Regions from separate parts of the Paenibacillus sp. 79R4 genome, predicted to be linked through region 1. Evidence: predicted binding sites of a transcription regulator. Region 1 holds the regulator's gene; each other region holds the start of a gene.
What was found. Region 1 encodes Rex, which represses fermentation and respiration genes when NADH is low (regulators of the CRP and FNR family bind a similar motif). Its sites were predicted from a motif close to TTGTGAAATATTTCACAA; they were not measured.

Region 1 (10,171 bases):
AAGAGCAATGGAGCATCCGTTGGTGTCCGGTCAGGTGAAGCGACTGTATTTGCTGTTAAGAGGACTTAATATCCATGCGGAAAAAGCAGAAGGGTTGATGCGGCAGTGGACGTTTTCTAACCGGATCGTGGAGCGGACGACCAAACTGATCAGCTTCGATGAACAATGGCTGGATCGTCGGTTTGCTCTATCTCCGGCGGATCAGCAAGATATAAAGGAATTAAGACGCGCCTGGATTATGTTGGAGCTTGCATATGGCAGCGAGACGGTGGTTAACTGGCTGGAATGTCATCAGGCGCTGCTGCAAGAGGTTGCCCAAGCCAGCTATCCTGTTCCTGAATGGAAGCGTCCTGCTGAGCTAGACATCTTGAACCGGCTGCTAGATCAAGCCAGAGAGTGGCATGAAGGCATGACCGTATACGAGCTGCGTGATCTGGCGATAGCTGGAAGTGATGTGATACAGTGTACTGGTAACAAGGGAGGACCCTGGCTTGGACAGTTAATGAAGCAAATGCTGGAGTCCGTAGCTATGGGCGAAATGGTCAACGACCGTGAAGTCTTGCTGAAGCATGTGAAAGACGTGGTGAATTGAGATGGAATCTAATCGCTTATTGCAAATGCTGCTGGATCACCCGGGACAATATATATCAGGCGAAGAGCTAAGCCGGCGCCTGTCGATCAGCAGAACAGCGGTCTGGAAGCAGATAAATAAGCTGCGACAGGACGGCTATGAATTTGAGGCGGTCTCGCGCAAGGGATATCGGCTGGTTCATTCACCAGAACGAATCCAAAAAGAAGATGTACTGTCGAGATTGCAGACTGTAACATTTGGACGCCAAATTCATGTTATGGATGTCGTTAAGACGACGCAGGATGAAGTCAGGGCCTTGGCCGAGCAGGGTGTAGCCGAAGGAACGCTGGTGATTGCTGAAGAGCAGACCGTAGGGCGGGGAAGGCAAGGGCGGAAGTGGTACTCTCCGTCCGGCAAGGGGATTTGGATGAGTTTATTGCTGAAGCCTCGTCAGCCGATCTCCTTTGCAGCTCAGCTTACGCTATTGACAGCTGTGGCTGTATGCCGCGCCTTGCGCAAGATCAGCGGGGTTGACGTTGGCATCAAGTGGCCCAATGATCTGCTTATTGAAGGCCGGAAGCTGTGCGGGATTCTGGTTGAATCGATTAGCGAGGACGAGCTGCTCAAATATTGTATCGTCGGAATTGGCATCGATGTTAATCTGCAGTTGGAGGATATACCGGAAGAGCTTCGCTCCGTTGCGACTTCGCTTCGAATCGAGAGCGACAGCAAGCAAGACCGTGCTCTTCTGATCGCGGAAATACTGTATGAACTGGAGCAGTTATACCATTTGTATAATGAGGAAGGCTTTGCTCCGATCGGTCATTTATGGGAAGCCTTATCCGTAACGATCGGTCGTCAGGTGCAGATCCGAACACCGCAGGGAGAGAGCAGCGGGGTTGCTACAGGTTTGGACTCGTCAGGCGCTTTGCTAATCACCGATCAGCATGGGCAGGAGCGAACGATCTATTCCGGGGAAATTCAGTTGGGCAGGATATAGAGGTTGAACTAACCTCTTTATTGATAAAAAATAATTTGTTATACTGTTCGCAGGAGGCGGTATCGAGTTTATCGAACTGCACTCTTTTCGAGCGGTATAGCATGGCGATTTAGCAGATTTAAGTATTCATCAACGAATAGCTTGTTACACAAGCTATGGGCATGTAGCATTAGTGCGTGTTAGCTCTACAAATGAATATAACGTCAGTATGCGTTGGATTCTGCTCTGAGCCGAAGAGGACCGAGACAGAAGGGACGATCGAAAGTGACTCTTCTTTGGATTCGGACCTTTTTAGTGCGTAACTAAAAGGTTTTTTTGTTGTGTTCGAGATACCGCATCGAAAACGACAAACCAGGAGGAGATAGGATTATGGCTGGAAAACAAATGTTGAACATTGTGAAAATGAAACGGATGAAGCAGGAGGGCGACCCGATCTCTATGATCACGGCTTATGACTATCCTTCAGCGGTGCTCGCTGAAGAAGCCGGGGTTGATATTATTTTGGTCGGGGATTCGCTTGGCAATGTTGTGCTGGGTTATGACACGACGATTCCCGTTACACTGGATGATATGGTATACCATTCCCGTTCAGTGGCGAGGGGAGCCAGGAATACGTTCATCGTGACCGACATGCCGTTTATGACATATCACGGAAGCATCGATGAGACGATGCGCGGGGTAAGCCGGCTTATGCAGGAGGGCCATGCCCAAGCCGTCAAGATGGAGGGCGGGGCGGAGATCACCGATACGGTGGAGCGAATCGTTCAGGCTGGTGTTCCGGTGCTGGGCCATATCGGACTTACGCCGCAATCTGTCAATCAAATCGGTGGATACCGGATTCAAGGCAAGGATGAAGCTGATGCGAAGCGTCTGCTTGAAGATGCCAGAGCATTGGAGCAAGCAGGTGCATTTGGCATCGTGCTGGAGCTTGTGACGGAAGAGGTCGCAGCTTATATCTCGTCCGAGTTGTCTATTCCTACTATTGGAATTGGTGCTGGCCGCGGATGTGACGGTCAGGTGCTTGTCTATCACGATGTACTAAAATATACTTCGAACTACCGCAACAAACGGTTTGTTAAAACCTTCGGAGATATCGGAGAGCAAATCCGCACGGGCATCTCCGCTTATGTGCAAGAGGTTAAGATGCGGCAGTTCCCTGCAGAGGAGCATGTATTTGCCGCTGAAGAGGGAGTATTGGATAATCTGTATGGTAAAGGAAAGGCGGAAACTCATTCATGAAAGTCTTCACAGCGATATCTGAGCTAAAGGAATTTCTGAAATTCGGGCGAAATACCGCCGATAGGGATGGCAAGGAACTACAAATTGGACTGGTCCCCACGATGGGGTATTTGCACGAAGGCCACGCCAGCCTGTTGAGGAGAGCAAGAGCGGAGAACGATTTGGTTGTACTGAGCATTTTCGTTAATCCGATTCAATTTGGCCCAAATGAGGATCTGGATCGTTATCCGCGGGATGCAGAGCGCGATCTGGCCTTGGCTGAACACGAGCGCGTCGATGCCGTATTTATGCCAGGTGTGGAAGAAATGTATCCACAGCCAACGAAGACGAAGGTCGCTGTTGCGGAGCTGACCTCGAGCTTATGCGGAGCAACCCGCCCTGGTCATTTTGATGGGGTAACGACGGTGGTTAGCAAGCTGTTTCATATCGTTGTGCCAAACCGTGCTTATTTCGGTCAGAAGGACGCCCAGCAGGTCGCTGTTGTCGCACAAATGGTCAAGGACCTCAATTTCGAGGTTGAGATCGTTCCCTGTCCAATCGTTCGTGAGCACGATGGTTTGGCATTAAGCTCTCGGAATGTATACCTAAGTGTTGAGGAACGCGAGGCAGCACTAATTCTGTCCATCAGTTTGAAGCAGTTGGAGGAAGAGGTATACAGTGATCAAGCGATAACCGTGCTGGAAGCACGCCAGCAGCTTTTGCAGAAGATTGACAGTGAACCTTTGGCAGAGATCGATTATGTAGAGATCGCCGCCTTTCCAGGCTTAACTGCGCTTCAGGAGACGAACTCCCTCCACAGTGAACTGAAGGCGCACGGCGCGATTCTAGTCGCTGTAGCCGTTAAATTCGGCACGACAAGACTGATTGATAATGTATTGCTAACGGGAAAGGGGGAGGCTATCCGTGTATAGAACGATGATGAAGTCCAAAATTCACCGTGCAACGGTTACCGAAGCAAATCTGAATTACATTGGGAGTATTACCATTGATGAAGATTTGATGGAAACCGCCGACCTGCTGGAGAACGAGAAGGTGCAAATCGTCAACAATAACAATGGGGCCAGGCTGGAGACTTATGTCATTCCAGGGCCGAGAGGCAGCGGAGTCATTTGCCTTAATGGAGCGGCAGCCAGATTAGTTCAGCCAGGGGATACCGTAATTATTATTTCTTACGCCCAAATGTCGGATGAAGAAATCAAGAGCTACAAGCCGACGGTCGTATTTGTCGGAGAAGATAATAAACCCGTGGAGACGGCATCCAAAGAGCTGCATTCAACCGTTCGTTAATCCGGCGGCGCTTAGCCTGATTCCTGAGTATGGGTATGCAATTAATGCCTGCGGGAATGAAAAGTCCCCCCGAAACAAAAAATGAACTTAAGGCTCGCACTGATTTCATTTTTTAAGGGGTGGGATGCGGATGATGTTTCAACATATGTTTGCGGAAATGAACGAAATGTTGGATGAGATCTCAAAATTTTATCCGATGGCCGAAGGAACACAGAAGCAGGAACTCACGCATAAATGGAATCTCCTCAAGCACATGAGTGACGAAATTATTGAAGAATGGCTGAATTTTGAAGAGAAGATGGGAGCGGTCAGGCAAAGCTGGAGTGAAACTGAGCCTGCAGGCTTTGTTCTTCCTGAAATGAAGTGCGATGCTTATGAGAAAGGGGAAGGCTATTATAAGCTCCTGATGTTCTCAAATGCACTCGAACAATTCCAGAACGTGGTGCATGATTATCCGGATGGTCTGGTTGGCCGAACTTATTTAGCGATGTGTCATCTGCATTTGCAGCAATTATCCGAAGCTTCTTCACATTTTATTGCCGTGCTGGAGAAGACGACCAGCAATCGGCTTCGTTCCATTATTTATAATGCGCTAGGCTGTATCGAGGCTCAGCGGGGGAAGCGCGCAAAGGCGAAGGAATACTTCGCTCTCGCTCATCGGAGCGATCCGACGCTTCCTGAACCGTTGATGAACCTGCAGGCCTGCGACAGCAGTACAGGGAAGCTGAAATTTGGAGATGAACTGTCTCCCTTAATGTAACGTACAGAATGAATCGAGCCGAGCTTATCAGCGTTTTATTGTCAGCGATGCACTCGACATATGCCGAGGCATCGCTTTGTTTTTGAACCTTAAACGGACCTCGTTCAAAGTTTTCTTGTCTTTTGTTTAAAATGTCAGTTAATTTTCAAAATGGCTATATTCTGTTATGCTGTTTATGAGACTGGATGGAAGGGACTTTGGAACGAGAAAATGAAATACGCGGTACTTGATTTTGAAACTACAGGCAATCAGTCCTCGGATGAGATTATTCAGGCAGGGCTGGCCATTATAGACCATGATTTGACAATTTCACAAGTTTATCGCTCTTATGTAAATCCGGGAATCCCGATACCTCCATTTATTACAGGCTTGACCGGAATTACGGAAGAAGATGTCAAAGATGCGCCCGGGTTGGACGAGGTTATGATGGAGATGGTTCCATTACTCGATGATGCAGTTCTGGTTGGACATAATGTAGCTTTTGACTTCAATTATTTACAGAGCGCTCTCGATAAGACGGGATATTTGCCTTTTTCCGGACGCATTCTCGATACGATGGACTTTCTGAAAATATTCTTTCCTTCGCTATCCACCTATCAGCTAGGTATGGTGTCGCAGGAATTCAATGTGCAGCATGATCGGCCTCATCAGGCAGATAGCGATGCGCTTGCAACGGCTCTGATCTTTCTCAAATGTCTGGATGAGATCGAGCAGCTGCCTCTGCTGACGCTGCAGCGGCTGTCTGATCTGTTCGACAACGAGGACAGCGATCTGGCCTGGTTCTTTGATGCGATGCTTCAGGAGAAGCAGCAGAAGGAGCTTGGCGTTAATCCGGACGGGTTCACGTATTATCGGCAGTTTGCCCTCCAGGTTGATGACTGGATGGATATTGAGCCGGCTCGGGATCATATGCTGGTGAATCCGCTCAAAGATGTGTCCTATGAACAGTTCATGGAGCAGGTTCGGGAACAACTGCAGCTGAAATTGCCTGAATATGAAGAGCGAGAAGCCCAGACCATGATGCTGGATCAGGTGATGCAGGCCTTTGCCGAGGACAAGCATCTCTTGATTGAAGCTGGTACAGGTACCGGGAAGTCGCTCGGATACCTCCTGCCTGCCATTTACCATAGTGTGAAGCAGGATGAGAAGGTCATGATCAGCACTCATACCATTAACTTGCAGGAGCAGCTCCGGGAGCGGGATCTTCCGTTGTTAACGGAGGTCGTGCCATTTCCGTTCAAGGCCGCTATCTTCAAGGGAAGGCAGCATTATTTGTGTTTGCGCAAATTTGAACATAAAATAAATAGAAGAGATTTCACAACCCCAAAAGAAGAGGTGATGACGGCCGCACAAATGATCGTGTGGCTCGCTCAGACGGAAACCGGGGATGATGAGGAGCTGAATCTGGGAAATCGCGGGGGCGATTTCTGGGAAACCGTGGCCAGTGAGTCCGATTCATGTCTTGGACGTTCCTGCCCTTGGTTCCGCAAATGCTTCTATCACCGTGCCAAGCATGAAGCGGGGGTAGCCGATGTCGTCATAACGAATCACTCCAAGTTGTTCACCGATATTCAAGCCGGACATCAACTTCTGCCGGGCTACGATCGTCTGGTCATCGATGAAGCCCATCATCTTGAGGATGTGGCCGGCAAGCATCTCGGCTTGCAGCTTAAATATTTTACAGTTATCCATACTTTGACCCGGTTGTTCAAAGACAGCAAGACGGGGCAGCTTCCATCCTTGCACTTCATGCTTCAGCAAACCGGGGCAGAAGCGGCGATGAAATGGATGACGGTCATAGACGAGATGTATCCGTCATTGATCGAGGTGAAGGAGAATTGGGACAAACTGAGCGAATTGTTGTTCGCTTTAATACCAGAGCGTTCCGATGCCGCCCCTGGAGATCCGGGGCAGTTCGTAACCCGACTTTTACCCGATAAGAAGCCCAAAGCCTGGGATGCTCTGACTACATTAGAGAACTCGATCTACATTACCTTGGGGGATATTCTCCGCAAAGGGGAGCGGATGGTAGCCGAAATTCGCGAGGAACAGGATGATTACGGTGCAGAAAGCCTGATTACGGATATCAGCGGACTGCTCAAGGATTTGACTAATGAACGTGAGACGCTTCGTTTCTTTATGAAGCTGGAGGATGAGAATACGGTATACTGGCTTGAAGCTAATGGGAACTACCGCAATCGTTCATTGCAGATCTTTGCCGTACCGATTGATGTCAGCGCTCAATTAAAGGCCTATTTCTTCGACAAGAAGAAGAGTGTAGTGATGACATCGGCGACTTTGACCGTTGATAAATCGTTTCAATATGTGATTGAACAGCTCGGTCTTCAGGAAGCAGCTAATACAGACCGCTTGATGACCGCGATGCTGCCTTCTCCCTTCAATTATCGGGAGCAAGCCTTGGTGCTTATACCGCGGGACTTCCCGAGCGTTAAGGGCAGTGTAGGCGATAATTATTTTATTCAGACGCTGGTGCGTTCTTTAGCCGATACCGCCATTGCTACCAAGGGGCGGATGCTTGTTCTTTTCACATCTTATCGGATGCTGCGACAAGTCTATGACCCGTTAAAAGAGCTGCTGTCTGATGAAGGCATCATTGTTATTGGACAGGGGATGGATAGTGGCAGCAGAACGAAGCTGACCCGTCGTTTTCAAGGGCAGCAAGCTTCGGTACTGCTCGGGACGAGCAGCTTCTGGGAAGGCGTAGACATTCCTGGGGAAGCGTTAACGAGCCTGGCGATTGTTCGCCTGCCGTTCCAGCCGCCGAATCATCCGCTGGTTGAGGCTAAGAGCGAGCGGCTTCAGAGAGAGAAGAAGAACCCATTCATGAAGCTGTCGGTGCCTCAGGCGGTCATTCGCTTCAAGCAAGGCTTCGGGCGTCTGGTCCGTTCTTCCGCGGATCGAGGAATTGTCGTTGTATATGATACACGCATCTTGGAATCTTATTATGGCAAATACTTTTTGTATTCTTTACCGGGACCGAAGATGGAACATATGACATTATCGCAGATGGTCCCACGGATCTCGGAGTGGTTAAACGATGACGAAGAGTCGTAATTTCTTCGAAATGCGCCTGTAGGGGGAAAATATATGAAATCAGAAAAAATTTCAGATGCGGTTGTACGCAGATTGCCTGTATACTTGCGGTTTCTTAATGAATTAAGCCATCGCGAGGTCTTGACGGTTTCTTCCCAGGAGCTCGGACAGAAGCTGGATCTAAATCCAGCTCAAATCCGCAAAGATCTCGCTTATTTCGGCGATTTTGGTCGGAAGGGGATCGGGTATGACGTCTCATACTTGATCGAGAAAATACGGCAAATTCTGAATTTGGACCAGCAGATTAATGTGGCTCTCGTCGGAGCCGGTAATCTGGGGCAAGCCTTGTCCAATTACAATACCTATGTGAAGGACAATATGCGGATTATCGCAGTTTTTGACGCCAACCCGGACAAGATCGGCAAGAAGATCAAAGATATTACGATTCAGCCGATCGAGGAGTTGGAGCAGACGGTTAGAGACAAGCATATTCAGATCGGGATTATTACGGTGCCTGATGTGGAAGCGCAGCGCGTTGCTGACCAGCTTGTTGCCGCAGGTATAGGGGCGATCCTCAACTTTGCGCCTACAATTATTAAGGTTCCTTCTGACGTGCGTATCCATGCGGCAGATTTCACAACAGACCTTATTAGTCTTGCTTATTATTTGCAGAGCGGAAAGGAATTACCGGAAGATGAGTCGTAAATGGTTGATTAAGAATGGCACATTTGCAGTGCTGGACGAGAAAAATCCGATCGTCCACGGGTATATGCTGATCGAAGGAGATACGATCTCTTATATCGGCGAAGAGCGCCCGGAAGGCGTAGAAGGTGCGGAGACTTTTGATGGCAAAGGCCTGCTTTTCATGCCGGGCCTCGTCAATTCACACGGGCATACGGCGATGTCATTGCTGCGTGGTTATGGAGACGATATGGTTCTTCAAGAATGGCTAGAGCAGAAGATGTGGCCGATGGAGGCAAAATTCACTCCTGAGAATGTCTATTGGGGTGCTTCTTTATCCGTCCTGGAAATGGTCAAAGGTGGAACCACGACCTTCTTGGATATGTATGATCATATGGATCAAGTCGGAAAGGTCGTGGAGGAATCGGGTATCCGCGGTGTTCTAACGCGCGGTGTTATCGGCCTCTGCCCACCTGAACTACAGGATCAGAAGCTGGCCGAAGCGATTCGCATCGCTCGCGATTGGCATGGCAAGGCCGAAGGGCGGATTACAACAATGATGTCGCCGCATGCGCCGTACACATGCCCGCCGGATTATATTGAGAAGTTTGTACAGGCAGCGCATGATCTTGATTTGCCGTTACACACGCATATGTCCGAGACACAAGCGGAGGTCCAGCAAAATGTGGATCAGTACGGTGTACGTCCTGTTCAACATCTGCTTAACCTGGGCTTTTTCTCTCGTCCATCTTTGGTCGCTCATGCGGTACACCTGACCGGCGAGGAGATTGAGATCCTTGCCGCTCATAAGGTGGCTATCTCCCACAACCCGGGCAGCAACCTTAAGCTGGCTAGCGGGGTAGCACGGGTGCCGGAGCTGCTGAAAGCAGGCGTTACGGTGTCGCTGGGGACAGATGGCCCTGCGAGCAACAACAATCTCGACATGTTCGAGGAGATCAGACTGGCTGCTCTGATTCATAAAGGAGTATCCGGCGATCCAACAGCAGTACCTGCCCTTGAAGCTCTACGCATGGGAACAGAGTATGGGGCAAAATCGCTCTACCTGGACAATACCGGCAAGTTGGCAGCCGGAATGAAGGCCGATATGATCGCCGTAAATACCGACCAGGCTCACCTCTTGCCGCGGACTGATTATATCTCTCATATCGTCTATTCAGCAGGTCCCAAGGATGTAGAGCATGTATGGGTCGATGGCAAGCAGATTGTCCGTCATGGCCAATGTCTGACGCTGGATGAGGAGCGCATTCATTATGAGGCGCAAACGGCCTTTGAAGGACTTCTCGGCCGGTAAGGCAGGAACTCGAACTCTAACTGGGAAGGAAGAGAAGGTTGAAGAATAGAACCAAATGGATTCTGCTCTCCATTGTGATCCTGCTGATCATCTTCTTTGGCCTTTACCGCTTTTATTTATATATTCAAGAGGATATATGGCAGGGAGAGAATGCGGCGGTTGCACAGGCCAGACAAGAGACCGGGGTTGTTGAATCGGACAAGGTATGGAAGTCGGTCTGGGATGAGGTGTGCTGGGTCGTTCAAGGTAAAAATGCGGATGGCGTTG
Region 2 (10,171 bases), 160 kb from region 1:
CGACATCGACGACAATCTTCAAAGCCCTTATCGCGATCAAGACTCGTAACCCGATTATTTTCGGATTCCATCCATCCGCTCAACGTTGCAGTGCTGAAGCAGCCCAAATCCTGCTTGATGCAGCGGTTAAACATGGCGCACCTGCCGATTGCATTCAATGGATCGAGAATCCATCCATGGACCGTACGAATGCACTGATGAATCATAACGACATTGCCTGCATCCTGGCCACCGGTGGTTCCGCAATGGTTAAGGCGGCATACAGCTGCGGCAAACCGGCTTTAGGCGTAGGGCCTGGTAACGTTCCATGCTTCATCGAGAAGAGCGCGGACATCGATCAAGCCGTCAATGACCTCATCCTATCCAAGACATTCGACAACGGCATGATTTGTGCTTCTGAACAAGCGGTTATTATCGAAGAACCGATCTTCGATCAAGTAAAGAAGAAAATGATAGCTAACGGATGCTATTTTGTAAATAAAGAAGAAGCAGGTAAATTGACCAAGGGAGCGATTATTGCGGATAAATGTGCTGTGAATCCGGCGATTGTTGGTCAATCTGCTGTAAAAATTGCTGAAATGTGCGGGATCGATGTACCGGCAGGAACTAAAATTCTTGTAGCAGAAATCGATGGTGTAGGCCCTAAATTCCCATTGTCCGCTGAGAAGCTTAGCCCAGTATTGGCCTGCTACAAGGTGAAAAATGCAGAACAAGGCATTAACCTCGCGCTTGAAGTCGTATCGTTCGGCGGAATGGGGCACTCCTCGGTTATCCATTCGAACGATGATGAAGTGATTAAGAAGTTCTCTGACCGTATGCCTACCTGCCGGATCTTGGTTAACCAGCCATCTTCGCAAGGCGGTATCGGCGATATCTATAATACGAACCTGCCATCGTTGACACTGGGCTGCGGCTCGTATGGACGCAACTCGACATCGTCGAACGTAACAGCCGTCAATCTGATCAACGTGAAAAGGGTGAATCATCGTACCGTGAATATGCAATGGTTCAAAGTACCAAACAAGATTTATTTTGAAAAGGGAGCCACTCAATACCTGGCCAAAATGCCTGACATCAGCCGCGTGTTGATCGTGACAGACCCAATGATGGTTAAACTGGGATATGTAGAAAGAGTGGAGCATTATCTCCGCCAACGTCAAACGCCGGTTGCGATTGAGGTCTTCGCCGATGTAGAGCCGGATCCATCGACAACGACGGTGGAACGCGGAACTGAGCTGATGAGCAAATTCCAGCCGGACTGCATTATCGCACTAGGCGGCGGTTCGCCGATGGACGCTGCAAAAGGCATGTGGTTGTTCTACGAATATCCGGACACCAGCTTCCACAACCTGAAGCAAAAATTCATGGATATCCGCAAGCGGATTTACAAATACCCTCGTCTTGGTCAAAAAGCGAAATTCGTGGCTATTCCAACGACTTCGGGTACCGGCTCGGAAGTAACATCGTTCGCAGTTATTACTGATAAAATCAACGGCAATACGAAATATCCTTTGGCTGACTATGAATTGACTCCTGATGTAGCTATTATCGATCCTGAGTTCGTATATACACTGCCAAAAACCGCTGTTGCAGATACCGGTATGGACGTATTGACTCACGCGATCGAAGCTTATGTCTCGGTAATGGCTAATGATTACACGGATGGTCTGGCCATCAAAGCGATTCAACTGGTGTTCCAGTACCTCGAGAAATCGGCGCTTACCGGCGACAAGCTGGCCCGCGAGAAGATGCACAATGCTTCGACATTGGCAGGTATGGCTTTCGCCAACGCGTTCCTGGGTATTAACCATAGCTTGGCGCATAAATGGGGCGGACAATATCATACAGCGCATGGCCGTACGAATGCGATCCTGATGCCGCATGTTATTCGCTACAATGCCAAGAAACCGACCAAATTCGCAGCTTGGCCTAAATACAGACATTTCGTGGCTGATGAGCGTTATGCAGAAATCGCCCGCATTCTTGGCTTGCCGGCTCGCACGACAGAAGAAGGCATCAAGAGCTTGATCAATGCGATCCGTGATTTGAACAGAAAGCTTGGCATTCCTGAGAGCTTCCAGGAGCTCGGATTTGATCCGAAGGATTTCGAGTCGAAGGTAGATTACTTGGCTGACCGGGCCTTCGAAGACCAATGTACAACAGCAAATCCTAAGCTCCCATTGGTTACCGAACTGGCGGAAGTATACCGCGATGCCTTCTACGGAAGATTTGACGAATAATTGAACAAATGCAAGGAAAATCGTGACAAATATCACTTTGATTGTGATATTTGTCACGATCATTTATACGGGATTGATGTATGATTATGACATAAACGATCCCGCATATTTGAGTAGTAGGTGATTGATTTTCATAGGTTCATTAGTGAATGAAATGTGAAAATTATCACAAATTTTAGGGATCACGAGGCGCGAGTATATCCTTCAACCGCGTGCTCCAAACTATATATATGGAGGGAATAAAGATGTCGGTGACTGAGAGAGAAGTAAAAGGTAATCAAGAAGTTCAATCCGCATGGAGAGGCTTCAAAGCAGGCAAGTGGATGAGAGAAGTTAATGTTCGGAATTTTATTCAAGACAACGTTACTTCCTATGAAGGAAATGAATCCTTCCTTCAAGGAGCTACCGCTAACACCAAGGCGCTCTGGGAGATCATTTCTGATCTGACCAAGAAAGAACGCGAAGCAGGCGGCGTACTTGATGTAGATGTTAACACACCTTCCGCCATTACTTCACATGCTGCTGGCTATTTGGATAAAGATAAGGAACAAATCGTTGGCTTGCAGGCAGACGAGCCATTCAAACGCACAATTCATCCGTTCGGCGGGATTAACATGGTTCTCAACTCCTGTCAAGCATACGGATTTGATCTGCCGGGTGAAATTGTAGAACTGTTTACAAAGATTCGCAAGACACATAACCAAGGTGTTTTCGATGCTTATACAACTGAGATGAGAGCATGCCGCAAAGCGGGGATCATCACAGGTCTTCCAGATGCTTACGGCCGTGGCCGGATTATCGGCGACTATCGTCGTGTAGCACTCTATGGTATTAATTTCCTGATCAAGCAAAAGAAACAAGAAAAGCTCAGCCTTGAAGTTGATGTGATCGATGAAGATGTCATCCGTCTTCGTGAAGAGCTCTCCGAGCAAATTCGTGCTTTGGAAGAATTGAAAGAACTGGGTCAAATGTACGGCTTCGACATTTCCAGACCGGCTGAAAATGCTAAAGAAGCGATTCAATGGGTATACTTCGGTTACCTCGCTGCTGTTAAGGAACAAGACGGTGCAGCAATGTCGCTTGGCCGCGTATCCTCGTTCCTTGATGCTTATATTGAACGTGATTTGGCTGAAGGCACGCTGACTGAAGAAGCAGCTCAAGAATTAGTTGACCATTTCATTATGAAATTGCGTATTGTTAAGTTCTTGCGTACTCCGGAATACAACGATCTGTTCAGCGGTGACCCAACTTGGGTAACTGAATCGATTGGCGGTATGTCTGAAGACGGCAGAACACTGGTAACCAAGAACAGCTTCCGTTTCCTGCATACACTTTATAATCTGGGACCTGCTCCAGAACCTAACCTGACTGTCCTTTGGTCCGAGAAATTGCCTGAAGCGTTCAAGAAATTTGCGGCCAATGTATCGATCGAGACAAGTTCGATTCAATACGAAAATGACGATTTGATGCGTCCGATCTATGGCGATGACTACGGTATTGCTTGCTGTGTATCCGCTATGAGAATCGGTAAACAAATGCAGTTCTTCGGCGCTCGCGCTAACTTGGCTAAAGTATTGCTGTATGCAATCAACGGTGGTAAAGACGAAAAATCCGGCGCTCAAGTAGGTCCTGAATATCCAGCGATTACTTCGGAATATCTGGACTATGATGAAGTTATGAAACGCTACATTCCAATGATGGAATGGCTGGCTAAGACATACGTTAACTCCTTGAATGTTATTCACTATATGCATGATAAATACTGCTACGAACGCATTGAAATGGCATTGCATGACCGTGACATTCTGCGTACGATGGCTTGCGGTATCGCAGGTTTGTCGGTAGCTACTGACTCCCTGAGCGCTATTAAATACGCTAAGGTTAAACCGATTCGCAACGAAAATGGCATCGCTGTTGACTTCGAAATCGAAGGCGAATATCCTTGCTACGGTAACAACGATAATAAAGTGGATGATATTGCAGTTAAGCTCGTTGAGTCCTTCATGGGCATGATCCGCAAGCACAAAACTTACCGTAACTCGTTGCCAACACAATCGATCTTGACGATTACTTCGAACGTCGTATATGGTAAGAAAACAGGCAGCACTCCAGACGGACGTAAAGCTGGCGAACCATTCGCACCAGGTGCAAACCCAATGCATGGCCGCGACAAGAAGGGCGCCCTTGCTTCCTTGAGCTCGGTAGCTAAGCTTCCTTACGAACACAGCTTGGATGGGATCTCGAATACCTTCTCGATTGTTCCTAAGGCGCTTGGTAAAGAACCTGAGATCCGTAAATCCAACCTCGTATCGATGATGGATGGATATTTCGGCAGCGATGCTCACCACTTGAACGTTAACGTGTTCGACCGCGAGCAATTGATCGACGCTATGGAACATCCAGAGAATTATCCTCAATTGACCATTCGCGTATCGGGTTATGCTGTTAACTTCATCAAGCTGACTCGCGAACAACAACTTGACGTTATTAACCGTACCTTCCACGGTTCGATGTAATAACGGATCTGAACAGTCTTAGAGATTGTGGCTATACATCAGGCAGCCTCAATGAGAAAGGGTGGCGAACAATATGCTTAAAGGTCGTATTCATTCATTAGAAACATTCGGAACGGTAGATGGACCGGGTATACGCTTCGTACTCTTCATGCAGGGCTGCCTGCTGCAATGCCAATATTGCCATAACCCCGATACCTGGAGCCTGACGGAAGGCAAGGAAATGACAGTGGAAGAGGTTCTGGCTGAAATTGAGCCATATTTGAACTACTATCGTTCGTCAGGCGGCGGATTAACCGTATCCGGAGGAGAGGCGACGCTACAGGCGCCATTTGTCACTGAATTGTTCCGAGAGGTGAAGAAGCGCTGGAACCTGCATACTTGCCTGGATACGAACGGATATAATGAAGGCGATAAGATCCGCGATTTACTGGATGTGACGGATTTGGTCATGCTTGATTTGAAGCACATCGACAATGAGAAGCATATCAAATTGACTGGCAAACCCAATGATCGCATGTTGAAAATGGCGCGCTGGTTGTCAGAGCATAACCGTAAAATGTGGATTCGTCACGTATTTGTACCGGGAATCCACGACGATGAACAGGATTTGATTCATCTTGGCCAGTTTATCGGCGGCCTCCATGGTGTAGAGAAGTTTGAAATACTTCCTTACCATACAATGGGGATTTATAAGTGGCAGGAGCTTGGTTGGGATTACCCTCTGGAGGGCGTTCCTTCTCCAACAGCGGAGGAGATCGAACGGGCGAATCGCCTGATCGAAGAGGGGCGGCAGCAGGTAGTTACAGCGAAGTAATCATTATGTCAGTTAACATGACTTAATTCATATTACTAACCCACACAAACGGTTGAATTTGACGTCACTTGTCAGATTTAACCGTTTTTCTTATTTTATAACTAGATAATATTATCCCCATTATAGAAAAATGTCCTCCTTATCAAGAATGGAATCGCTTTCTATAATGAAGATGTAACATACAAACCGATCTTGAGGAGGGTCCAAAGAAATATGAAGAAGAGTTTGACGCTGTTACTATCCCTGTTCTTCGTAGCTTCAGCATTGCTTGCTGGTTGTGGAAGTTCTAACGACAAGAACACGGCGGACAAAGGCAATGCAGGAACGAATAACAAGCCTGCTAACGAAGCAAAGGTAAGTGACGAACCGTTTGAAATTACGATTCGCCACACACAAATTGGGGAAGCAAAGAAATTCCGCTTGGCTATTCTGGAAGATGTAGTGAAAAAGACGGAAGCTGCAGTTCCTGGATTAAAGATCAAGCTGGACGGTGTGGATTCGGAAGTTAACCGTAAGGAGAAGCTGAGAGGCGAAATGGCCGCGGGTAAGCCGCCGGAAGTGTTTGACGTATTCGGTAGCCCGGATGCAGCGTTGTATGCTAAAGAAGGCCTAATGCTCGACATCACTTCGATCCTTGATGAACTCGGACTCAAAGACAAATTCACCACTTTGGCGCCATTTTCAACAGATGGCAAGGTTTACGGTCTGCCAATCGGCGGCTCAATCGAAGGTATTTTCTACAATAAAGAATATTTCGAACAAAAGGGCCTAACGGTTCCTACAACCATCGCAGAATTGGAAGCGATTGCGGAGAAGATTAAAGCAGACGGCAAGATTCCGTTCGCTCAAGCCTCCAAGGATGCCTGGATTCCATTGATGACAACGAATAACCTGTGGTCCTACTATGCTGGTCCGGACATCACTTATGGATTCAAGACGGGCGAGACAAAATGGACAGATGAGAACATGGTGAAGGCTGTTGCCAAACATCAGGAATGGGTACAAAAAGGCTACTTCAAGAAAGGCGAGCTTGGTTTTGAATATGCAGATATGAGAAACCAAGTAATTACCGGCGAAGCCATCATGATGATGGACGGATCGTGGGCGAACTCGGTATTCAGAGATCCGGCACAAGCGGGTGATCTGGTTGGTAAGATCGGTTACTTCAATATGCCGCCAGTAAATGCAGGCGATCCTATCGTAGTTATGCAGGATGCCAACAATGGTTACGGCTTCTCCAGCGCAGTTGCTGAAGATCCTCGCAAATTGGCAGCAGTGAAGGAATTTATCAAGAACATGTGGACGGATGAAATGCAGCTTCGCGGTCTGAAGGAAGACGGTGTGCTTCCTGCCATGAAGATGGATCTGGAGCAAATGAAGACAACATCGGACGATCCGTTGATGCAGGATATTTTCAAGGCTGTAAGTGAAATCGGAACTTCGTTCCCGGCTTTTGATGCACTTGTTCAAGCAGAAGTTAATACAGCGCTGAGCATGGGTATCCAGCAAATTATCGGAGGAGAAATCGATCCTCAGAAGATGCTGGAGAACGTGCAAGCCGCTCAAGATGCTGCCAATGCAGCCGGCGAGTAATTACTTTTTGAACTACTTTATTAGCTAGAAAAGGGCGCCACCCGCCTCGACTTTGTGGGGGCGTTCTTTCTGTCTAAGTGGAAAGATAGATAGATTTAGGAGCAGAAGAAACAAATATCAAAGATTACAACGGAGGTTACCATGAATAAAGCACTAAGAAACCCGCTGATATATGTCTTGTTCATACTGCCTGCCTTCATCTTGTTTCTGGCCTTTTTTATCTATCCGGTATTTACAGCAGTCAACAACAGTTTCACTAGCTGGAACGGGATATCCAAGAACGTTCATTATATCGGATTTGATAACTATGTGCAGGCATTTAACGATCTTGCTTTCTGGAAGTCAGTCAGAAATAACGTCTATTTTATTTTGTTCTCCTGTCTGATTCAAGTTCCGCTCATTATTATCTTCTCATTGTTAATAGCTAACGTGAAGCGCTTTAAGGGGTTATATAAGACAGCGGTATTTATGCCATCGATTATGTCAACGGCAGTTATCGGGATTTTGTGGGGCTTCATCTACAACCCGGATTTTGGTCTGGCGAATGAAGTGCTTGGGCTTTTCGGTGTATCGCCAGTCTATTGGCTGTCTGATAAGAACTGGGCCATGATATCGATCCTGATTACAAATGCTTGGCAATGGACCGGATTCTATATCGTCATGGTGCTTGCAGCTATTCTCTCGATTCCCAAAGAATTGGATGAGGCTGCGGCGATCGACGGGGCAACCGGATTCCAAAGAGCTATCAAAATCACGCTTCCGCTCATTATGCCGATTGTATCAGTCGTTATTATGTTGTCCATCGCTGGTGCGATGAAGGCTGCGGATATTGTGCTCGTTATGACGAAGGGCGGTCCTGCAGGCTCGACGGATGTTATGGCAACATACATGATCCGTTATGCGATTACAAGCTTTAGACACGGCTTCGGTAATTCCATCGCTGTATTGATCTTCGTATTTACGATAATCATCACAGTACTATATCAAGTCTTGATAGCAAAACGGACGGAAAGGATTGAATACTGATGAGAGCAATAAAGAAGACTATTCCGCACATTTTCCTAATGGCCTATTTGCTGATCATTCTGTATCCGTTCCTGTTTGTCATCTTCTCCTCATTTAAGACGAACAATCAGGATATCGCATCTAATCCGTTCGGACTTCCAGGCTCGATCTCATTTGATAATTACGTAAATGCTTGGGTCAATGCAAAGATCAGCACTTATTTCTTTAACAGTTTGTATATTGGGGTCATCGCTGCCTGCGTATCGATTCTGTTTGCAGCGATGCTGTCCTTTGCCGTAACGCGTATGCGCTATAATAAGATCAGTGCAATTGTGTTTCAATTGATTTTACTGGGGATGCTGATCCCGAACAACTCTTTGCTTCTTCCGATCTATGGAATCATGAGAAAGCTGGATATTCTCGATACACATATGGCTCTGCTCCTGCCTTACGTCGCTAATGCAATTCCATTCTCTGTCGTGATTCTGGCAGCTTTTATGCGATCTCTTCCGGGTGAAATCGAGGAAGCGGCGGTAATGGATGGATTGAGCTCTGCCGGACTGTTTGTTAGAATAATAATACCACTAACTATACCGGCGATCGTGACTGTCTTTATCATCAACTTCCTGGGCAACTGGAACGAGTTCTTGCTTGCGAACTATTTCCTGTCCAACGACGCGCTGAAAACGCTTCCGGTAGGTATGGTAGGTTTCAGGGACGCCTACAACACGAACTACGCACAAATGTCCGCTGGGATTGTCTTTAGCGTTCTGCCAGTTATGATTATCTACGCGATTTTGCAAGAGCAAATTATTGAAGGGGTCACAGCGGGCAGCGTCAAAGGCTAATTATGGATTGGTCGGGAGCTCATGCATATGAATCTGCGAATTAAATTGTTTACCGCTTTTCTGGGGCTGGTGATTATCCCCTTATTTATCCTGGGCATTATTACGTTTCTGGTCAGCTTTAATTCGATAGAGACGAAGTATAGTCAGCAGTCGGAATATTCGTTGAAGGCGATCGCCTATAGCATCACGAACGTATTTTATGAAATGGATAATGTAACCGATAATGGCATTGCCAAAGGGGTGTTCCAACAGGCGCTGATAGCCAAAGACCCGGATTCGCAGGATTTGACGGCATCAAGCCAGCAGCTTGAGCTCAATGCCAACCAGAAGAACTTCCGGTCACTGCTGTACAATCATCCAGCGATTGATTATGCGTTTTTGTACAATGTACATGGGCGTGCCGGATCGAATGTGATTACAATTTTCAACAAAGAAAATTTTCAGACCTTACCCTATGAACAGTTCAAGGAGCATCCTTTGTATAATGAGGTTGTATCGCTAAAAGGCGTACCGTTATGGATTGCTCCTCATGAATATCCTGAATTAACCGGTTCGGACAATGTATTTACGCAGATCCGCTTGATTAAAGATTTGAACAATCTGCGCAGCGTAGGTATTCTGGTTGTTCAGATTAAAAACTGGGAATTTGAGAAAATATTTCAGAGCCTCAGGCTGGGCAGCAGTATGAAGGATACACGCTTCATGCTGGTCAATAACAAGGGCCAGGTCTTATATGATTATCAATCCGAAATGGTTGGGCAATCCTTGGAACCGAACATTATGAAAAAGCTTGAGGACGGCGGGAATTATCAGAGCTTCAAGGCCAAGTTCAATGGGACAGAGAGCGTTATCTCGGCCTATGACTTGAAGGAGTATCCTTGGAAGCTCGTCTCTGTAACATCATGGCGTTATTTGTCGCGTGAGGTTGTCACTTTTGCCAATTGGTTCGTGATTATCTTCTTCGTCTGCGTTGTGACCGCCCTGCTGTTTAACCTGTTGTTTATGAACCGGATTACAGGCACGATTGGCGTCATCGTCAGATTCATGCGCAAGGTTGAGGATGGGGACTTGAGCGCGCGCGTGGATGAGAAGGGCGATGATGAGCTATTGCTCCTGCAGCAAGGCTTTAACAACCAGATGGTCAAAATCAATGAA
Region 3 (10,171 bases), 280 kb from region 1:
TCTCCTCTCATGATATTATGTTTCTACTACTTACGCAAGGTTTGATCAACACAGCTCATAGGGGGTTGCTGCCGCTTTCTTGCCCAACCCAGTATCCGAATAAACGGATTTTCTGCTACAATATAACTTAAATATTTTGCAAAGGTTTTAACGGATAACTTTTTGATACCTTACTATAAGGAAGTGATATGGTGGAGCTGGGAGATTTGGAGAAGCTGTTTGGAGCGATGGTAGAGCGAAGAAGACATCTGCACCGCCATCCGGAGCTGTCGTTCAAAGAGAAGGAGACCTCTGCCTATGTGGCAGGTATTTTGAAGGAACTTGGAATAGAGGTCACGGAAATAGAAGGGGGCTACGGGCTGGTTGGCCGACTGCGTGGCGCTTTGCCAGGCAAGACGATCGCACTTCGTGCTGATATGGACGCTCTGCCTATCCAGGACGAGAAGGAGTGCGAGTATGCCTCCGAGGTCCCTGGAGTGATGCACGCCTGCGGCCATGACGGGCATACCTCCGTGCTGCTGGCGGTGGCTGAATATTACAGTAAGCGGCTGCAGGAGCTGCGCGGGGAGATCCGTCTCCTGTTCCAGCCTGCTGAGGAGACCTGTCCCGGCGGAGCGGTCGGGATGATTGAAGCGGGGGCATTGAAAGGCGTTGATGTGATCTATGGCGTGCATCTCTGGACTCCGCTGCCGCTAGGTACGGCGGCCAGCGTTGCCGGACCGATGATGGCTTCGGTAGATGACTTCTTCATTGATATCCAAGGGCGCGGAGGCCATGGGGGGATGCCGCACAAAGCGGTGGATAGCGTCGTAGCCGGATCGTCGCTTGTGATGCAATTGCAGAGCGTGGTTAGCCGCTCCGTAGATCCCCTGCAACCTGCTGTAGTAACCATCGGCTCGATTCAAGGCGGAACGGCACAAAACGTCATTGCCGATCGCTGCCGTCTATCCGGGACTGCCAGATGCTTCGATGAGTCTACAAGACAGGTGATCCGCGAGCGAATCCATGCTCTGGTAGAGGGGATTACCCAATCGTATGGCACCGAGGCCCACATCCACTACATTACTGGCTATCCTAGCCTGGTCAATGATGAGGCAGAAGTTGATCGCTTCCAACGGGCCGTAGGCAAGGTGCCCGGATTACAAGGAGAGATCGCGGCGCAAATTATGCCGGCAGAGGACTTTTCCTATTATTTACAGCAGATCCCGGGCTGCTTCGTGCTCGTTGGTGCCGGCAATGAAGAGAAGGGAATTGTACATCCGCATCATCACCCAAGGTTTGATATTGACGAAGGAGCTATGCTTCATGCTGCGGCCCTAATGGTCTCCATGGCGGAGACTTATCAGGATGAGCATTAAGCTTACGTCAACCCGTGTTATTACAGCCTCGCCCTTAACGGGCGAGGCTGTTCGTATTAGAAGCATCGGTTTGCTGTCCCCGCTGACCCACACTATTGGCTATTAAGAATTGAGCTGTGTAATACGTTAGCATAATCAATATCCCGGAGTAGCTAACGTCAGAGATGAATTTGTTCCAGGCCAGGATTGAATCCGAAATAATAAATAGCGTACTGCCCATCATAGACCCTATATTTCCGCTCATAATGGACAACCAACCCATCAACAGGATGATCAGCAAGTAGATCATAACGGGAAGAATCAGCCCCTCGTTGTCGGTATTATGCATGGCTCGAACTAGTTGGTTCGCTATAAATCCTGCATAGATCAGAAACGGAATGATCGTACATAATCGAATCCATGAGAACTTCCATTTCGTGATGAAAGCGGCGATGTAGAACAGATGCCCAATCAGGAAAGCCGATAGCCCGATGACAAAATAGCTGAGCAGACCATCCCCCAGCATGCAGAAGAAAAGTCCAGTGATCACAAGCAGAGCATAACGCTTGTCGAGCCGGGATCTATGCAAATAAGCGTACAGCAGAATCAGCCACATCGGAATCAGCTTGAAAATAAGCGCAGAGCTTGCGAAGATGTAGATCAGCCCCATGATGAGAATGAGCACGGCCAGCGTTTTTTTGAACATATTGATACCTCCGGATCCTTGGAAGATAAAATCCTCTATACAGATATATATTGGGCGAGGGCGCAAACAGTATAACAATTCAGCATTCAGATGGATAACCGCCAGATGAAAATGCAGCCCCAACCAAGCGCTTGCAATGGGATATCTTCCGAAGCTCAGCCGTTTGTAAATGAAAAAGCATCCGAACTCTCCTGTTGGAGGACATCGGATGCTGTAAGTCATACAAGAGAGTACGATTGCTTATCGGTTCCCGTACTCAAGAAAGCCGCAGAGATTGAACGTGATCGAATTTATCTTGCTTCAATCGCTCAACGGAGAAAGTAATTGCTTCGTTCACATGCTCAAAGAAATGCTCTCCTCCGATCGTATAATACAGCCCGTTATGGACCAGGGTCTCTTTCACATGAGGCGGCAGTCCGGCGATCAACAGCTTGCCCCCTTGAGCTCTGAATTGATGGATAATACTGCGGAAATAAGCTTCGCCCGTCGTATCGATGAAAGGGACATTGCCCATTCGCAAAATAAGAAACTTCGGCTTCTGCTTAATATAGCTGGCAACCGTCTCATGAAAATCCTGCGCTGCTCCAAAGAATAAAGGACCTTCTACGGTATATACACTAATGGTTGGGGCGCTGCTGGATTCGTTCCATAGCTGGGTGATCTTCTCGCGCTTTTCGCGGAGATGGCTCGGCAGCGATTTTTTGACTGTCACGCTTTCGCTCATTTTCTTGGTGAATAGAAGCAGTGCAAGCCCAAGGCCGACTTCGACGGCGATGGTCAGGCTTGTGAAGACGGTAAGCAGGAAGGTGACGACAAGAATTAGCGAGTCCCCGGATTTCATCTTGAGAATATGCTTGAAGTGAGCCCGCTCACTCATATTCCAGGCAACGATCATAAGGATTGGCGCCATGCTTGCTAATGGAATCCGCGAAGCCAGCGGGGCCAGAAGCAGGAGGGTGAGCAGAACGAAAATTCCATGGATTACCCCGGACACTTTGGAGGTTGCTCCGCTCTTCACATTAGCTGCCGTACGAGCGATTGCCCCGGTAGCAGGAATCCCGCCGAACAGCGGGGTAATGATATTGGCGATCCCTTGGCCGATCAGCTCCCGGTTGCTGTTATGCTTCGTATTGGTCAGGCCATCAGCGACTACCGCTGATAATAGCGATTCAATAGCACCCAGCATGGCTATTGCAAAGGCCGGGCCGATTAAGAGCTGCAGGGTATCCCAGCTCACGGACGGTATTTGGAATTTCGGCAACGTGCTTGGTATAACCCCGAAGGTCGACCCAATGGTCGGTATACGGCCAGAGAATAACCACCCGGCAATGAGGCTGGAGACGATGATTCCGACGAGCGGGGCCGGTATTCTGGGCATGATGCGCGGCATAATGATCAGAATCGCCAGGCAGATCACCGCTGTAATCACGCTGTATATATTTATCGTGCCGATATGGATAGCGATTTCCTTCATGTTTGCGATGAAGGTCTCATGCTTCTCGATACCGATAAGCCCCAGAAAGTTGGCGATCTGACCTGTGAAGATAATAACTGCGATCCCGGAGGTGAAGCCGACCGTGACAGGCCTTGGAATGAATTTGATTAATGACCCTAATTTGAATATACCCAGAAGACATAAGATGATTCCAGCAAGGATGCCGGCGATCAGCAGATTCTGATAACCGTAGGTGAGCACGACACCGAGCAGGATCGGTACGAAAGCACCTGTCGGCCCTCCGATCTGAAACTTGGAGCCGCCGAACAGGGAGATCAGTATCCCGGCGATGCACGCTGTGTATATCCCGTACTCCGGCTTTACGCCGGATGCGATCGCGAAGGACATAGCAAGCGGAATCGCAATAACGCCGACAACGATGCCGGCGATTAAGTCTTTTTGTAATTGCTTGAGTGAGTATTTCTTGAAAATACCCGTAAACAGAGTATTCACAACTGAGCCTTCTTTCTTAAATTGTTCAATCCTGGTCTTCGTAAATAGAAATAATGTGGATCAGATGATTGTTGAAAATATCTTTGGTAATCACTAATAAATCGGCGACCATAGGGTCGACCAGAGAATACATGACCTGCTTGCCTTGCTTGACTCCGACCACGATATTTTTGGCCCGCAAAATACTAAGCTGCTGGGATACGGCCGAACCTTCGCTTTCCAGCAAAGTCTGTATTTCAGTGACGCTTCTTCCTCCTTCACATAGCAGCTCCAGAATACGAATGCGAAGCGGATGGGCCAACGCTTTGAAGAATTCAGCCTTGAACGCTTGCAATTGGGTATTCATAGAATTCCCCCCACCTTTCAAACCTTAAAGGGTGTGTTCAAAAGCGGACCTTTAAACAACCTCTTTAAAAATTCATATATTCAAATATCTTGATATATTATATTATCATGAAGTGTCAAAGTATGCCATGGGTGATTTTACATAAATAAAAGAGCTCGAAAATCAATTTCGATTTTCGAGCTCTTTGGCTATTGATAAATATCTTATTGTGCTTGAACGTATTCAGCCGATTTGATCCCTGCTTGACGGCCGAAAATAATGATCTCAGCAACGGAGTTACCGCCGATCCGGTTCTCGCCATGCAATCCGCCGACAACTTCGCCAGCCGCAAATAAACCTTGGATGGGTTCTCCGTCTTTATTTACTACTTCGGTATTGGTATTAATCTTTACACCACCCATGGTGTAGTGAATCCCAGGGCCGATTTTGATCGCGTAGAACGGTCCGCTGGACAGGTCGTTGTCCATGCCGGTTGTTCTGCCAAATTCAGCGTCCTTCTTGTCCTTCACGGCATTGTTCCATGTATCGAGTGTCGTCTTCAAGGAATCCGCCGGTACGCCCATTTCTTTAGCTAGAGCTTCGATTGAATCGCCAGCAAGGACAAAGCCCATCTTCTCATATTGCTCAATCGCTTTCGCGCGGGATTTCACACCGGAATCAAATACAAGGTAAGCCGATTTGTCCGACAGTTTGTTAATAGCTGCTGTTACTTTGTCGCGTGTATCCAGTTCATTGACAAAGCGCTTGCCTTCGTTAGAGACAAGGATAGAGCCCTCACCACGTACCACTTCTCCGATCAGATACGATTTATCTTGCTGTACGGTCGGGTGAACCTGGATTTGATCCATATCCACAGTCATGCCGCCAAGCTTTTCAATCATTTGAATGCCATCGCCTGTGCTGCCTTCCTGATTCGTAGTAACGAGGCCTTCCAAGTCCGGGCGAACTTTGGAGATCATCTCCATATTAGAGCCGTAGCCGCCGGTTGTAACGACTACAGCGTCTGCAGTAATGGTCTTCTCATCTTTTTCATCAAAGAGAACCTTAACACCGTTGACCTTGCCGTCTTTTTCAGTAATTTCCTTCACAGTAGCATTAACGAACAACGGGATTTCCTTTTCTTGGACATTTTTAAGTAATCCGTTAGCAACGTATTGTCCAACTGCGGATCCATCTTCAGGACGGTGTGTGCGTTTCTCGCCCATGCCGCCGGTGATCGTAATATTATTCAATCGAATTCCGATGGAATCCAGCCAATCGATTGCGCTGGCTGAATTGTCCACGAAGAACCGAAGCAATTCTTTGTCGTTGGTGCCATGGCCACCTTTTAAAGTTTCCTCATAAAATAAATCATTGCTGTCCTCAATCCCTTGTTCCTTCTGGAACTTCGTCTCGGACGCGTTCATACCCGAAGACGCTTTAAGCGTATTCCCGCCGGCAACCGGCATTTTCTCAAAAATAACAGGGTTCAAGCCTTTGCTCTTGGCTTCAAGTGCGGCAGACATGCCTGCGCCGCCCGCACCGACAATGATGATATCGTATTTGTCCTGGAGCTGATCCAGTGGTGTGTAAGTCATTTTCGATGCGCCTGAGACAGCTTCATTGCCAGCGGCCTCTTCTGTTTTGGTGTCGTTCTGTCCTTGATTATCTTTCTTGTTCTGGTTCCCGCTTCCGCAGCCTGCGATAACGAGTGCGAAAGATAACATGAGAATCAGGATTGCTGCAGCTTTTTTCTGCATGGTTTTAACCCCTCCATTTTCTATTCTATTAGAACTTAAAGATGCGCATAAAAAAGGAGAGTGTAACTTGAAATGAGAAGTGGAAGATTAGTTCTTCACGGCCCATTTCATTGCGGTTATCCCCTCCTTCGTTTGCATTTGGCTTCTTTAAGATCCCTCTTATTGTAATATAGGATAAGAATAGACATAGTGATTTTATTCACAAACAATAAAATACAATATATGACAAACCGTTTGGAGGTTAGTTGATCTCTTGTTATGATAATAGTTGTTGTAATGAATAGGTTTCGTCTTTTTTCAGAGGGATTGGAAATGCTATAACTTAGGAGTTGCCATCGGGAGGAGAGAAGCTCCTGGTGGGTGAGAATAAATAATGAAGGAAGGTGCAGCGCTTGAATTCCGCTGGAGCATGTATTGTACAGAGGGACGGTACGGTATTGCTGGAGAAGAATCATCCCGGCTTTGAAGAAGCGCGGGCACAATTGATTCAGATGGCTGAGCTGGTGAAGAGTCCGGCTAATTATCATACATATCGTATTACCCCCCTATCGCTGTGGAATGCGGCCGCCGGGGGGAAGTCTGCGGTAGAGATTGTGAATGCCCTGGAGTCGATCTCGCGGTGGGCGCTTCCTCCGGCCGTCATCTCAGATATTCAGGTGACGGTGTCAAGGTATGGAAAATTAAAGCTGCTTCCTGCCGAAGGCGAGGAGGGAATGTTATGGCTGGAAGCTGAGGAGGAAGAGGTTTTTCACCAGTTGGAGCTCGAACCCAGCTTGTCTTCCTTCGGGCTGACTCGCATCGGCGGGCTGCGCATAAAGCTCCCGGCTGCCTATCGCGGCAGCGTAAAACAGGAATTGGCCCGTTTGGGATATCCTGTGCTCGATCAGGTGGGGTATCATGCTGGTCAATCGCTCTCCTTTACCTTGAGAAATGTTACTTCGAACGGGGCTATGTTCAAGCTAAGACCGTATCAGGAGCAAAGCGTCGCCGCGTTCGCGAGGGATCAGGAGCAAGGCTCAGGAGGCAATGGCGTGCTTGTGCTGCCCTGTGGGGCAGGGAAGACGGTGATTGGTCTTGCTTCTATGGAACGGTTCCAATGCGAGACTTTGATTTTAACCTCCAGCGTCACCTCGGTACGACAATGGATTGCTGAGCTGCTGGACAAGACGACGCTCACTTCGGAAATGATCGGTGAATATTCTGGGGAGAAGAAGCAGGTTAGAGCAGTTACGGTTTCTACTTACCAAATATTAACGCATCGCAGCAAGAAGGAAGAAGGCTTTAAACATATGGGGCTGTTTAATGAACGGGATTGGGGCCTGATTATTTATGATGAGGTACATCTGCTGCCGGCACCGGTATTCCGCGCGACAGCGGATATTCAGGCGACCCGGCGTTTGGGATTGACGGCTACCTTGGTGCGTGAGGATGGCCAAGAGCGTGATGTGTTCTCTTTGATCGGGCCCAAACGCTATGAAGTACCGTGGAAGGAGATGGAGGAGCGCGGGTATATCGCTACGGTGTTATGCCGGGAGATCCGGGCAGCGATGCCGCCGGTTCTTCAGGAGCGCTACCATCTTGCCGGAGCCCGGGACAAGTTCAGGATTGCAGCGGAGAATCCGTATAAAATCGCTGTCTTAAAAGAAATGTTAAAACGTCATGCTGGACGGCAAATTTTGATCATCGGCCAGTATTTACAGCAGCTGCGCCAGGTTGCGGACGAACTGGATATCCCATTGATTACCGGAAGAATGCCGCAGGACGAACGAGAGCAGTGCTTCCAGGCTTTTCGCAGCCGACAAATTCAGGTGCTGGCTGTATCGAAGGTAGCCAATTTTGCTATCGACCTGCCGGATGCTGCAGTAGCCATTCAAATCTCGGGCAGCTTCGGCTCCAGACAGGAGGAGGCGCAGCGGCTTGGCCGGATTTTGCGTCCGAAGGCGGATGGGGAGACCGCGTATTTTTACACCCTCGTCTCGGACGGAACTCGTGAGCAGGAATTTGCTGCGCGCAGACAGTTGTTCCTGATCGAACAGGGATATGAATATGCGATCATGATGGAACACGGGGATCATTCTTTTAAGTCCGTTGGCTCCAAAAGTATTGAGGGGGTATCGGAAGCATGATCGAAGCGATAATTCGTAAATTCGCCGGTGCTCCGTTCACATTAAGCAAATTGAACGCTGCGGCAGTGGACAGCCTAAGCGGAGCAGAGCTGCGGGCAGCTCTGCCGGACATGCTTCGCAAGGGGCGGGTTGCCGCCGTTAAGAAGTCCTGGGGGGACAGGCTTTACTACATTCCCGGGGATGTATTAATTAACTACTGGAGCCATTGGGACAACCTTGATTCTGCCCGGGTGATACCTGGCAATATCACATTGCTTCAGGCTGCCAAGCGGGGGCTTGTGGCAGATTTGTTCCGCAGCCTGACTTGGATTGCCCATCATGGGCTGCGGCTTACGGCCAAGGGAACTATTCACCAGAAATCGCTGAATAAATGGTTGGAGCAGATTGAGCTGGCGGAGAAGGATCTTGTTGGGCTTGATCTGCATTACCCCCATCAGGAGGCATATCCGGCCCATGCCGCCGTGCTGCTTGATATGCTGCTAGCGTTCGGCCTGATCCGCAAGGAGCGGGGGGCCTGGAGCCTGAATGCTCATGAGCTGTCGGTATGGTTAGGCCGTTCTGCGCAGCAGATGAACGATAAGCTGCTTCGTGAGGTATTGCTACGCTATGTACCTGATGATGTTACTCTGTCCCATTTCGCCTTCCGGCTGATCGCAGCGGATTTGGCGGAGCGACAATGGTATTCCATACGTGAAGTTTGCGCATCATTAACAGAGCAGCGAATGCTCCCCGGAGAGCTGCCGGAAGATAAGCAGTTATGGATGAGAAGCTGGCTGGAGGCCCTCAGCGGGATGGGCTGGATGGATCTTGGCGAGAGCCATGATGGAGAGCTTGTATTTCGCTGGAGTGTGAAGCCGGTATTTGTTCAACAGAATAGTGAGGTTAGTGAGTCTCAACTTGCCGCTGAGGCACTTTTCTATATTCAGCCGGATTTTGAAATTATCGTACCGCCGGAGGTTTCCTTTCGGGTGCGTTGGGAGCTTGAACTGTATTGCGAGAGCGTAACGATGGACGCCATGTCCATTTATCGGCTTAGCCGGACCAGCATCGCTGCTGCCACGCAGCAAGGAAGAACGGTCGAGGAAGCTATTGATTTTCTGCACAATGGCTCGGCTGGCATTCCTGATAATGTCTTGCTCTCCCTGAAGCAATGGGCCAAAGAGATGGGGCGGACTTCCCTTGCTGAGGTTCAGCTGCTTCGCTGCAAGGATGAGGAGGCGGCTGGCAGGATCACCGCCCATCCGGAGCTGATGGAGATGTTGGAGCCCATCGGTCCGCTCGCTTTTATTGTGGATCCCATTCAGCTGAACAAGGTGGAAAAAGCGCTGGAGGAACTGGGTCTGGCGCCGCCCAGACCGGGCCTTGGGCAAGCATCGCAGCCGCAGTATATACGGCTGGAGGCCGCTGCGGAGATAGCGGAGCAAGAAGCGGCTCCGAATCGGGATTTTGCTGACCAACCCGCCTGGATATACAATGGCCGCGATTACCAATTCTATGAACGGGACATATCCATACCCAAACGGGATCAATTATTCCCCGGAATGCAGGATATTCCCGCAGTGTGGTTGAAGGAATTAAGGAAATACCATCCTTCTACCGCGCGGAAGATCGCTCAGCAGGCCCTGGAGTGGGATACGAAGATCATATTGCGAATGGACGAGCAGCTGGTGGAACTGATTCCCGAGCGGCTGGAGGGAGATGAGAATTGGCGCATTCATGGTCTGCTCATGCCTCCAGACAGGAAGGACTCGGATAAGGCGCAACGTCAAGTTTCGCTAGGGCCGGAGCAATGGGAAGAGATGCGTATTCTTCTTCCGGAAATATAAGCCCCTTTTCGCTCAGGCAGAGAGTATGATATGATTATTTCGTCGACTATAGTTAATGAAGGAAGTCGCAGTAGGACGGATGAAATGACTTGTCGGCATATAATTGCATAGAATCGAGTTGATCATTCATGAGCGTAACTGAG

Region 2: a site for Rex is predicted at 2,395-2,412, ahead of pflB (formate C-acetyltransferase). Genes of this name have one in related genera too.
Region 3: a site for Rex is predicted at 6,264-6,281, ahead of DMN77_RS07875 (flavocytochrome c). Genes of this name have one in related genera too.

The regions. Positions count from the first base shown of each region.
Region 1 is NZ_QJOT01000004.1:134,814-144,984, reverse strand. It holds gene DMN77_RS06535 (CCA tRNA nucleotidyltransferase) at 1-592, shown strand, start outside; gene DMN77_RS06530 (biotin--[acetyl-CoA-carboxylase] ligase) at 594-1,571, shown strand; gene panB (3-methyl-2-oxobutanoate hydroxymethyltransferase) at 1,941-2,810, shown strand; gene panC (pantoate--beta-alanine ligase) at 2,807-3,721, shown strand; gene panD (aspartate 1-decarboxylase) at 3,714-4,097, shown strand; gene DMN77_RS06510 (tetratricopeptide repeat protein) at 4,228-4,857, shown strand; gene dinG (ATP-dependent DNA helicase DinG) at 5,068-7,932, shown strand; gene DMN77_RS06500 (redox-sensing transcriptional repressor Rex) at 7,966-8,616, shown strand; gene DMN77_RS06495 (amidohydrolase) at 8,606-9,904, shown strand; gene DMN77_RS06490 (cell wall elongation regulator TseB-like domain-containing protein) at 9,943-10,171, shown strand, end outside.
Region 2 is NZ_QJOT01000004.1:296,367-306,537, reverse strand. It holds gene adhE (bifunctional acetaldehyde-CoA/alcohol dehydrogenase) at 1-2,240, shown strand, start outside; gene pflB (formate C-acetyltransferase) at 2,486-4,756, shown strand; gene pflA (pyruvate formate-lyase-activating protein) at 4,830-5,570, shown strand; gene DMN77_RS07375 (ABC transporter substrate-binding protein) at 5,784-7,163, shown strand; gene DMN77_RS07370 (carbohydrate ABC transporter permease) at 7,305-8,189, shown strand; gene DMN77_RS07365 (carbohydrate ABC transporter permease) at 8,189-9,016, shown strand; gene DMN77_RS07360 (cache domain-containing sensor histidine kinase) at 9,044-10,171, shown strand, end outside.
Region 3 is NZ_QJOT01000004.1:410,296-420,466, reverse strand. It holds gene DMN77_RS07895 (amidohydrolase) at 189-1,358, shown strand; gene DMN77_RS07890 (lysoplasmalogenase) at 1,393-2,043, opposite strand; partial or broken gene DMN77_RS07885 (SulP family inorganic anion transporter) at 2,333-3,991, opposite strand; gene DMN77_RS07880 (ArsR/SmtB family transcription factor) at 4,017-4,337, opposite strand; gene DMN77_RS07875 (flavocytochrome c) at 4,541-6,076, opposite strand; gene DMN77_RS07870 (DNA repair helicase XPB) at 6,469-8,202, shown strand; gene DMN77_RS07865 (helicase-associated domain-containing protein) at 8,199-10,028, shown strand; gene DMN77_RS07860 (YlbF/YmcA family competence regulator) at 10,157-10,171, shown strand, end outside.